DNA from 2 places in the Corynebacterium suranareeae genome. Region 2 is predicted to be linked to the other one. Evidence: predicted binding sites of a transcription regulator. Region 2 holds the regulator's gene; the other holds the start of a gene.
The links. The regulator LexA, encoded in region 2, represses DNA repair genes until DNA is damaged. The targets are predictions, from matches to a motif close to CGAACANNTGTTCG.

Region 1 (5,942 bases), 390 kb from region 2:
CTGGTGGGTGGCCATGCTTTTCCTCATAAGCTTCCAACAGGTGATCCGCACGGTAACGCTTATGAGTGTGTAGGGATTCAACCAGTGGATCAGTGAAGACCTCAACGTGACCAGAAGTAACCCACACCTGGCGAGGAAGAATCACAGAAGTATCTACACCCACTACATCAGGGCGGTTGGTGACCATGGAACGCCACCACTGGCGCTTGATGTTTTCCTTCAGCTCGACACCCAACGGGCCGTAGTCCCACGCAGAGCGGGTACCGCCGTAGATCTCACCACAGGGGTACACCAGTCCACGTCGTTTACACAGGTTAACCACGGTGTCGATGATCGATTGCTGAGCCACGTCGGATGCTCTCCTCCACGTCGAATGAAAAAATAACCGTCCCTTTTAGGACATACCCAGTCAATCCTAGCCCAACAATCCCCAAGGTTGCCCCTCACCCCTATTAACCCCGATTAAAACCAATAATCTAATTCCTATAACTATTTTTCCATTTCCCTCAAAAGCCTTTCACAGACCAGGTAAAATAGCATGCGTGCTAGATCTAATTCTGATCTATTAGGACGGAAGGAATTCTCCCGTGATTCACAATTCAAATCGGAATTTTGTCATTTCAACAGAAGGCTCCGAATCCTCCGCATCGGCTGCGCTGCTTGAGCTTTCGTCAGCCAAGAACATCAAAACCATCAGCTCACTGATCAGGGCACTAGATTCCCCTTTAAGGATCGAAATCATTCTCGCCCTAAATGAACGTCCACACTATGTGCACGAGCTGGTCAAGCTAGTAAAAAGCTCACAGCCCCTAGTGAGCCAGCACCTCAAAGTGCTGAAATCAGCCGGAATTGTCGATGCTGAACGCCAAGGCCGGCAAATGACATATTCACTTGCCCAGCCACTCGTTCTAGACATTCTTCTCCTAGCACTCAACGCGGGAGTTGACACACCTGAGTAGACTAACCGTGTACATTTTGTGTCTTTGAGGAGGATCACCGGTGGGTATCAATCGCATCAGCCAAGGCTCTGCACCGAAGCTGGGAGTGCGAAGCACCAGGCAGCGAAAAGCGGTAATCGACGTTTTAGAGGTAATCGATAACTTCGCATCCGCCAAGGAAATCCACCAGGAACTTTCCTCCAGAGAGCACAACGTTGGATTGACCACGGTGTATCGCACCCTACAATCCCTTGCTGACATTGGCGCGGTTGATGTCCTTACCGTCACCGGCGGTGAAACTCTCTACCGCCAGTGCCATGCCGAAGGCCATCACCACCACCTCGTTTGCACAAACTGCGGACGCACCGTCGAAATCGACGGCGGCCCGGTTGAAACATGGGCACAAGAAATAGCTTCCAAGAACGGTTTTAGCCTAAGCAGCCACGAGGCTGAAATATTTGGATTATGTGGCGAATGCCAACAAAGAGAACAATAAGGTACTCCCCCATTTTTTAGCTGTCGAACATGTGATTGTTTGACAGCTTTCCCATTTCGATAATCAGCCTTGCGTTCGAACACATGGGCGGGTAGGGTAGGTGATAACAACAAAACGGGGACCCACAGGGAAAGAAGGGGGACACCATGAGCATTAGCACCCACGTCAACGCAATCACCACCGCACTACACGCCATCGATAATCACCTGGCAGCACTACTAGACGCTGACGGTGTCACCCTCGAGCACTACACACCCCTCGAGCCAGACCTTGTAGCACTCGAACACGCCATCAACCACCACGCCACCATCGCAGCCCAAACCACAGCACTAGCAGAACGCACCAACGCCGCCCACACCATCGGCTCCACCCACCTCATCGACTACCTCACCACCACCTTCGGCCTATCAAAAAAAGGCGCCCACCACCGCATCACCCTCGCCCACACCCTCTACCCCACCACAGGCAAAACCAGCAGTAACAACGGTGGCAGTGAAAGCAGCTCAGGAGACAACGGCGACTCAGGTGATTCAGGGGATTCCGGTGGTGATGACCCCGACCCAGAACCCAACCCAGGGAACACCGGTACAGGCAATGACACTGATGGCAATGACCAGCCCGATGGCGGCTCAGGTGGCTCAGGTGGCTCAGATGGCAAGTCGCAGATCAGCGCGGAAAAACACGCCATCATCACCGAAGAACTCACCCACCTCAACCCCAACACCACACCCACCTACGACCAACTGCGCCACCAAGCACTCACCCACGCCATCTGGCGCACCCCAGAAGACCTACGCACCTGGCTACGCAACCAAATACGCACAGCTAACAACGCTCGCCCCGATCCCATCACCGCGATGAGCAAACGCTACCTGGCATTGAGTAAACCCGATGCCAACAACATGGTCCGCATCAGCGGCCTGATCCCTGCTACCACCGCAGCACTAATCGCAGCGAACACCGCACCCTTAACCAAACGCGGCAACCTGGTCGATACCCCACCCGCAGACGACACCCGCAGCCGTGGACAACGCCATGCTGACGCACTGCACCACATCATGGAGATCTACAACCAAGGCATTGTCACCCCAGCACGCGGTGGCACAGCCAGCATCATCATCTCCATGACCACCGATGACATCAACGACATCAACACCACCGACCCCACCAACAGTAATGGTGGTAGCAGCCCACTGAACAAGCTGTACCCCACCAACACCGGCTACGCACTCAACCTGGCAGAAATCATGAATCTGATCGCTACGAAATACGACTTCGCTGTGCTGCTTGATGGACCAACCGGGCAAGCGTTGAATGTTAACCGGATGCAACGCTCAGCGAATCTCATGCAGCGGATTGCGTTGTTCGCCTCAGAGTTAGTGTGTAGTGCCCCGCATTGTGATCGCCCGCAGTTAGAGTGCGAGGTTCATCATCTTGACCCGTGGGTTAAAGGTGGGTTGACCAACCTGGTGAACTTAACCCAGCAGTGTTATAACCATCATCCCCGTATTGATGATTCACGCAGTGGGGTCAATGGGAAAGGCTATATGGACCGCGATCCTGATACAGGTCGGGCAGCGCATTATCCTGCGGATGGTTCAGGTCCGGTGTGTAACCGCTCTGCTGCATCAGATAGTTCAGGTGGTGCGTGGGCGAGACGTAAACACCACGGCCCACCACCACACCACCAACCACCACACCACCCACCACCGGATCCACCAGGACCACCAGACGATGTACCGGGTGATGTGTCTAGTCCTGCTGTCGATACCCTGTTTTAGCCTGTTCCTGTTACCAGCCGCTGTAGTGTGCCTGGTACCGGGCACACACCCCTGCCCACAGCCCAAGGCACCGCAGCCCGAAACCCGGGCCACCGACAAGGCAAACGTCGACAAGCAAGCAGCTTTTAAAGAATCAAGCCGAACAGGAGCCCGAGAACGTAGGTGACCAAAGCAGCACCATAGCCAATGGAAAGCTGGCGAATAGCTCTGATCCCAGGGGGCTTACCAGACAACAGGCCGGTTGTTGCTCCCGTCGCCATCAGTGAGATTCCGACCAAGATCAGCGACACCACTGCACCTGCCAGGCCTGACATGCCGAAAACATAAGGGATGATCGGCAGGAAAGCACCAATCGCGAACGCAAAGAAACTGAAGGCGGCCGCCGACCGAGCCGATCCAGCGCTTTGGGCTTCGGTACTGCCTAAAACGTTGTCGCCGATTCGTTTCTGCTGGGTGATTTTGTTAAATACGCGTGTGGCTTTGGCTTGGGCCTCTTCTTCGCTCATGCCACGGGCACGGTAGACCAGCTCCAGTTCATTCGATTCGACGTCCAATGAATGCAGGGCTTCGCGGGCTTTGGGGTCTGGGAGGGAGGCGTCGAGAAGCTCTGTTTGGGAGCGGACGGAGATGTACTCTCCTGCCGCCATGGACAGGGCGCCGGATAGGAGTCCTGATATGCCGGTGATCAGCACGATCTGAGCAGACACGCCGGTTGCCATTACACCCATGACCAGCGCCAAGTTAGAGACAAGGCCGTCATTGATACCAAACACTGCTGCGCGGAAATTACCACTCATGTTTTCGCGGCCACGGCTCGCCAGTCCTCTGATGACTTCGGCATGGATGCGTTCGTCGGCGCTGATTTGTCGGGAGGCGTCGGCGTCGTTGTCATAAGGACTGCGGGCCTCTGCGGACTGCATGAGGGCAAGGGTGAACACCGAGCCGAATCGCCGGGCAAGGAAACCAAGAAGCCGAGTTTTGATGTCTGGCTTTGGTGGGTTTTCAGCATGGACGCCGAGCTTTTCGATCCAGTAATCGGCGTGGCGGTGTTCGGCGTCGGCAAGCGTTAAAAGGATCTCTTGCTCCTCGCCGCTTCGGCGCCTAGCGAGGTCGCGGTAGGCGGCTGCTTCTGCTTGCTCATTAGCCAAATACCCACGCCAACGCTTAATTTGTGCTGGTGTGGGCTGGTTAGTGGACATTATGCACTTCCGAATCTGCGATCCCTTTTTGCATATTCTAAGACCGCGTCGAACAAATCTTGTTGGGTGAAATCCGGGAACAGCTTATCTTGATAGACCATCTCGGCGTACGCGGACTGCCAGAGCAGGAAGTTTGAGGTGCGCTTCTCGCCAGAAGGACGCAGGAAAAGGTCCACATCGGGCATGTCTGGTTCGTCGAGGAAATTCGGGAAAGTTTTCTCGTTGATCTGCTCAGGACGCAGGGTACCTTCGGCTGCTTGGCGTGCAATTTCACGCGCTGCATCGATGATCTCTGCGCGGCCCCCATAGTTAACACACATGGCAAGCGTCATGGTGGTGTTGTCTTTGGTTAGTTCTTCAGCCGCTTCAAGCTCACGAATCACCGAACGCCACAAACGAGGGCGTCGCCCAGCCCACCTAACTCGGACGCCTTTTTCGTGCAGGCCATCTCGCTGCCGACGTAAAACATCACGATTAAAGCCCATGAGGAAACGCACCTCATCAGTCGAACGGCGCCAATTTTCAGTGGAAAATGCGTACGCCGACAGATAGGGAATACCAAGCTCAATGCAGGCATCAACGACATCAAGGAGGACCGCTTCACCGCGTTTATGGCCTTCGGTGCGTTTCATGCCACGGTCCGTAGCCCAACGTCCATTTCCGTCCATAACAAGCGCAATGTGCTTAGGTAGGAATTCAGCAGGGATTTGGGGTACTTGAAATTCGCTCACCTTAATCATTCTGCCATGCACGCAATTACAAGATGCCATTTAGGCCAAGTGCAAGTTCTTGGGTCCAGCGCAAAATCGCAGCCTGGTCTAAATTTCTTAGGCTTGATCTAAAACAGCAAGCGTAGGCAGCTTACGTTCAACATGCCATTGCAAATGCGCTGTGGTGAGTCGGTGGATAGTGCTTTGCTGTTCCGGGTGTTCCTGCGGAATGCGCGCTTTTTGACCATTTGCCACCAACCACATCATATGCAGTGCTTCCGGGGGGACTTCGGCGCTTCCCGGTGGGCGACAATACAGACACACTGCCCCGCCGGCACCAGGGTGGAATGCGTTATGTGGCCCAGGGCGCCCACAGGCTGCACAGTCAAACAGGCTTGGTGCCCAACCCGCGTGGTTCATGGCGCGCAGCATGAACTCATCCAGATCAAGAATTGGTTCAGGTGAATCCTGGATGTTTTTCAACGCCCGGGTGGTCTCTTCAAACAGATGTGGGTCTTCTTCCACCCCAGCAAGTTGGGTGGCTATTTCCAAAATGGCAGAAGCACAGGAGTACCGGGTGAAGTCTTCAATAATCCCTGACGCATAGTAGCCAACGGTGTCAGCTCCAGAGATAGTGGAAAGTTTCTGACCGGGATAAAGCTGGACGTCTAATTCCACAAAGAGTTGAAGGCGCGACCCAAACCGAGATTTGGATCGGCGGACCCCTTTAGCTACTCCGCGGACGATGCCGTGGTTTCGGGTAAGGAGCACAATGATCCGGTCGGCTTCTCCGAAATCGTAGGTTTTCACCACGAGCG
Region 2 (5,942 bases):
TGACAGAGCTTATTCGCTCAATGCCTAAAGCTTTGCGACGCACCGTCGTTCCCGCCCCAGATTTCGCCGAGCGCGCCCTACCGTTGCTTCGCCCATATATGACACCACTAACCACCCAACTTGCTGATGCTCTGCATTCTTTAGGTGGCCAAGGGATCAACGCTTCAGATTTTCATCCGGAAAAACTTCCTGATCACCTTCGTATTTCTTATGCTGCTATTGATCGTCGCGGAAAAATCATCGATAGGGATCGTGATCTAGAGGCTCTTAAAAAGCGTCGGGCTAATCAAATTCGATCCTCAGTATCCAGTGTGGCTAAGGCATCTGAACAGGACGAAGCAGCTCAATGGACCCCGGATTCATTAGGAACCATTGCTGAAGAAATCGAAACCACAGTTGATGGGCAGTCTGTCACTGCATTCCCCGCACTAGTTGTCTCCCCCACTGGTGTGTCGGTGAAAGTGATGCCTACCAAGGCCGCGGCGGATGCCTCAATGATCACCGCCACGTTGACGCTGTTAATGCGTGAAATTGAGGTTTCCACCAAACAAATGGTCAAGGGGTTGCCACTCCAGCAGCGTGTTGCGGTAGATAACTACCCTCATGGCGGTGCAGATGGTTTAGTTTCCGATGCGCGTGTCGCAGCCATCCGGGATTTAATGTTTGCCCACGGTGGTGCTGTTCGATCTCCTGAAGAGTTCGAGGTCCTTTTATCTAAGGTTAAACCGGAGACTGCCGGTGTTGTGCGACGCACTGTGGTTACTCTTGCCCCAGCACTCGTCCAATATGCCCAGGTAGTTTCAGAACTGGAAACGTGGTCTGGGCCAGCAATCGACGATATGACTGCCCAGTTAGATTTCCTTCTTCCGGAACGAGCAATCAGCATTCACGGTATTAGTCGGTTGCAGCACTTGCCACGCTACCTTCATGCCCTCTTGATCCGTTTGGAAGAAATGAATCAAAACCCTGATCGGGACGCCGACCGCCAAGATGAAGTGAATTTCGTTGAGGAGCAACTAGAAAAGCAGCTTAAGAAGCTTCCCGCTCAGCGGGCACACACGAAGGAAGCAAAAGATGTTGCCTGGCAAATCCAAGAGTTGAGGGTGAGCCTGTTTGCACAGCGTCTGGGAACTCCCCGGCCTGTGTCACCACAAAGGATCCAAAAAGCGATTGCAAAGCTTCGGTAAAAATTGACCCCAACGGTGACGGTGAGCTAGCCAAGTTCGGCACCTTGGCTAGTCTCTCCCTCTGCGACGCATAAGTCGGATCTCTTTTTCGAAATCATCTGCGCTTTCAAATGATTTATATACAGATGCGAAGCGAAGATACGCTACTTCATCTAGTTCTCTAAGTGGGTCAAGGATTGCTAGTCCAATATCGTTTGCTCGAACTTGGGAGCTTCCGCTGCTACGTACGGCTTCTTCCACTTGTTGCGCAAGCCGCTTAAGGGCATCATCTGATACGTCTCGCCCCTGGCAAGCTCGCCGAACACCAGTGACAACTTTCTCCCTACTAAAGGGTTCTGTAACGCCATTCCTTTTAACCACCAGGAGCACAGCTTTTTCGATCGTGGTAAACCGCCCTTGGCATTCGCTGCACTCTCGACGTCTACGAATCGAGCTTCCAGCATCGATCACACGTGAGTCGATAACTTTGGAATGATCATGTTGGCAAAATGGGCAATACACTTATGGCTCCTCATCTTTCACTTCAGGCATTTCCATTTAATCCTTGAAGTGAACTGGCGGTTAGTCCATTAGTTTATGCCAGCAGCGCGTCGTTTTGGATTATCGGTCCAGGCTGACTCCGACTACTTGTGTTTCATAGAAAGTCTGCGTTGCTTCTTCCTCGCCTGACTGGGACAGCACAATCCCTGCAAAAATTACGAGCCCAAATAACCCACCACCTGCCCATTGCTTTAGTGATTCTTTAATCGAACGCGCGTGAGGATTATGGTTCTGCGTAGAACCTGTAAAGTGCTCACGTAGATGTTGCTGTGATATTGGATAATTTTTCCGCCCATGTGGCAGAATTCGAAGACTTTCGGGGCGACAGAACCTATCACTATTCGAACAGTCAATCGTTCGAACATGACGTTTCTTAACTCGCTCTACAGACGGCACTTCTTGCATCCAAACCGCAGCAGATGGCACCACAACCCCCTGACGTCGTGCACCCGATTCCAGCCCGTTAGCAGCATAAATAGTCATCTCAACTCTCCAACCGTATTTTCTTGCCCACATCATAACGCTCGACCAGGACACCTTCGAACACTCATACCGTTCACATGTTCGAGTGATTTCCCATGTTCGATTTATAGCACCCCATTCGAACATTTGTCTAGAGTTGGGTGAAAATCGTCGAACACTCGTACCATTTCCGCAGGAAAACATGTATGGTTAGAAATTAGAGAAACTGACAAAGGTTCGAATAGCTCAGCTTCATCGCAATGCGGTGAACGTAGCCGAAGTTTTAGGCGTCACCCCAGGTGTGCAAAAGAAAGGGAAAAGGGAGATGGCAATCGAAAAGAAGCCAGCAGGAGCGCGAGGCAGTCGTGGTAGCCGTACTGCCAAGACGTTGCCAAATGGCAAACCAGACCCAGCTGGCCTATCTGACAGGCAGCGCAGAATTTTAGAAGTAATCCGAGATGCTGTGGTTCTAAGAGGTTATCCACCAAGCATTCGAGAAATCGGTGATGCAGCAGGACTCCAGTCCACATCGTCTGTTGCTTACCAGCTTAAAGAGTTGGAAAAGAAGGGATTTCTTCGCAGGGATCCCAATAAACCACGTGCTGTAGATGTTCGTCATCTTCCAGAAACTGAAGGCCGTGGCCCTAAAGCAAGTGCTGCTAACAAAAACAAGCAAAACCAAAGCACTTCCCCAGATCCTGAGTTGTCGGGACAGACTGCCTTCATTCCAGTCGTTGGAAAGATTGCTGCCGGAAGCCCGATCATGGCTGAGCAAAACATTGAAGAGTACTACCCACTTCCAGCCGAGATCGTTGGAGATGGTGAACTGTTCATGCTCCAAGTAGTCGGTGAGTCCATGCGAGATGCGGGCATCCTTACCGGTGACTGGGTTGTTGTTCGCTCTCAACCAGTAGCAGAGCAGGGCGAGTTTGTAGCGGCCATGATTGACGGTGAAGCTACCGTGAAGGAGTTCCATAAGGATTCCTCTGGTGTCTGGCTGTTGCCACATAATGATACTTTTGCGCCGATTCCTGCTGAAAACGCAGAAATCATGGGCAAGGTTGTTTCCGTGATGCGCAAGCTATAGATCAGCTTTTAGCCATCCCGCCTTGAGATGTGTTCTCACATCACGAGGCGGGATTTCTGTTATTTAGCCACATTCGGGGGTAATCGGGCAAATAAGTTTTTCTTAATCTAAAAAGTGACTTTACCTGTGGGTTTTCGGAGTTTTGTCGTCAGATTTTGAAAAAATCCTGCCCGATTTTTTGATTGTTTACCGATTTCACACCTCCACTTGCAACCAAATGAGGCTTTTGCGCGTTGTTCAGTGAGACAATAGGTTAGAAATTCGGACATATTTAGTAAATAGGCTTTTTGCTTTAAGGAGTGGCATGTACGCAGAGGAGCGCCGTCGTCAGATTGCGTCATTGACGGCAGTAGAGGGACGTGTAAATGTCACAGAATTAGCCGGCCGCTTCGATGTCACCGCTGAAACCATCCGGCGCGATTTGGCGGTCTTGGATCGCGAAGGAATTGTCCACCGCGTACACGGTGGAGCTGTTGCCACTCAATCCTTCCAAACTACAGAGTTAAGTTTGGATACCCGTTTCAGGTCTGCATCTTCGGCGAAGTATTCGATCGCAAAGGCAGCAATGCAGTTCTTACCAGCCGAGCATGGAGGACTGTTCCTTGACGCCGGTACAACTGTCACTGCTCTAGCAGATCTTATTTCAGAACATCCCAGTGCAAAGCAATGGTCGATTGTGACTAACTGTTTACCAATCGCATTGAATTTGGCCAATGCAGGACTAGACGATGTTCAGCTACTAGGCGGCAGTGTTCGAGCAATCACGCAGGCAGTTGTTGGTGATACTGCATTGCGCACTCTAGCGTTGATGCGTGCTGATGTGGTGTTTATCGGTACCAATGCATTGACTCTAGATCATGGGTTGTCTACGGCTGATTCCCAAGAAGCAGCAATGAAGTCAGCAATGATTACCAACGCAAATAATGTTGTGGTGTTGTGTGACTCCACAAAGATGGGCACCGACTACCTCGTGAGCTTTGGTGCCATTAGTGATATTGACGTAGTGGTGACAGATTCCGGTGCACCTGCAAGTTTTGTTGAGCAGTTGCGTGATCGTGACATTGAAGTTGTGATTGCAGAATGATTCTTACTGTCACGGCTAGTCCATACCTGTTGAGTACTAATGAGCTCAACGGTGAAATCGAAATTGGCGAAGCAAATAAGATTAAGCAAGTCTCTACTGTTGCTGGTGGATTTGGCACAGGTGTAGCCGCCACATTGTTTTATGGTGGCAATGAAACATTTGCGGTGTTCCCTGCTCCGGAGATTTCGCACTATATGCGATTGGTAACTTTTGCTGGTTTGCCGCATGAGATTATCCCCGTGGCTGGTCCTATCCCGATGCATATCACCATGCGGGATGGGGATGGAAATGAAACCAAATTTAAAGATTCACCGATGCCGCTGGATGTTTCTCAGTTGGCAATCCTTCGGGATCTAGTGGTTCGCCGCGCTGAGGATGCTGCGTGGGTTTTGCTCGGCGGCAATCTTCCTTCCATTGCTCCGGCTGCCTGGTTTGTTGATGTGGTGAGATCTCTTCGTCTTTATCATCCTCACGTCAAAGTCGCTATTGCTGCTACTGGGGCTGCGTTGCGTGCTGTTATCCGCCAATTAGCTGCAACATCACCAGATGCACTTATTGTTGCGGCGGAAGAAATTGAAAAAGCTACCGGATTGGAAGCTAAGGCATTGCGATCCCCTTGGGCTGAGGGTGATCTCTCCCCTGCCGTCGAGGCTGCAAGAGCGTTGATTGACAGGGGCGTCGTTGAAGTATTGGTTACCAACAAACGTACTGAATCATTGTATGTTTCTGCCTCTACTTCACTTTTAGCTAGCTACGACAGCACACCAGGAAAGCAGGGTGTGAATTGGCGGGAATCGTTTACGGCAGGTTTCCTCGCAGCTTCCAATGGCGGTAAGACCACGACAGAAAGTCTCATTAACGCTGTTGCGTATGCGAATGCAGAGGGTAGTGAATGGGATAACTACATCCCTACCCCAGATAAGCTTCGCACGGAACATGTGGTGATTAAGCAATTGTCTTAAGGAAACCCCATGTACACGGAAAACTGCCTCGGACTCAACGTAAACGAAAGAGTCCGAGGCAGTTTTTCACGCCTTGTTTAGGCTCACATTAGCTAGCGGCTTCGATAACTTCACGCACAGCTGCGCGAGCTTCGGTTGCGCCTTCGGCGTCAAGTGCTGCTTCTGCTGCCTTCTTGCAGGTTTCCAGTGTGACTTCCGCCAACTGCGCACCCACTGCTGCAAGAGCAGTGGAAGCTGCAGAAAGTGAATTCACACCGAGACCAGTCAGTACGGTGGCAAGCAGTGGATCTGCTGCTGCCTCACCACAAACTCCGACTGGGGTATCAAAGCGCGCACCCTCATCGCAGGTGTGCTTGATCAGGCGCAAAACTGCTGGCTGCCATGGATCGGTCAGGTAGGCCAATTCTGGAGACATACGATCGGCTGCCATGGTGTATTGGGTCAAGTCATTGGTACCAATGGAGACGAAATCTAGGTGTGGCATGATCTTATCCGCCATAAGTGATGCGGCAGGAACTTCGATCATCGCACCGGCGATCAGTCCGCGTTCGCGGCAAAGGTCTGCAAACCACTTGGCTTCATAGGCGGTGGCAACCATAGGAGCCATGACCCACGTGGGG

Region 1: N24_RS11840 (HNH endonuclease signature motif containing protein) is a predicted target of LexA. The motif match lies at 1,459-1,472, and genes of this name have one in related genera.

Annotation. Positions count from the first base shown of each region.
Region 1 is NZ_AP017369.1:2,554,653-2,560,594, forward strand. It holds gene N24_RS11825 (glycine--tRNA ligase) at 1-349, opposite strand, end outside; gene N24_RS11830 (ArsR/SmtB family transcription factor) at 588-959, shown strand; gene N24_RS11835 (Fur family transcriptional regulator) at 1,000-1,434, shown strand; gene N24_RS11840 (HNH endonuclease signature motif containing protein) at 1,581-3,215, shown strand; gene N24_RS11845 (VIT1/CCC1 transporter family protein) at 3,341-4,414, opposite strand; gene N24_RS11850 (isoprenyl transferase) at 4,414-5,145, opposite strand; gene recO (DNA repair protein RecO) at 5,242-5,942, opposite strand, start outside.
Region 2 is NZ_AP017369.1:2,161,987-2,167,928, forward strand. It holds gene hrpA (ATP-dependent RNA helicase HrpA) at 1-1,187, shown strand, start outside; gene nrdR (transcriptional regulator NrdR) at 1,236-1,688, opposite strand; gene N24_RS16640 (hypothetical protein) at 1,788-2,210, opposite strand; gene lexA (transcriptional repressor LexA) at 2,515-3,276, shown strand; gene N24_RS10125 (DeoR/GlpR family DNA-binding transcription regulator) at 3,581-4,360, shown strand; gene N24_RS10130 (carbohydrate kinase family protein) at 4,357-5,322, shown strand; gene ptsP (phosphoenolpyruvate--protein phosphotransferase) at 5,411-5,942, opposite strand, start outside.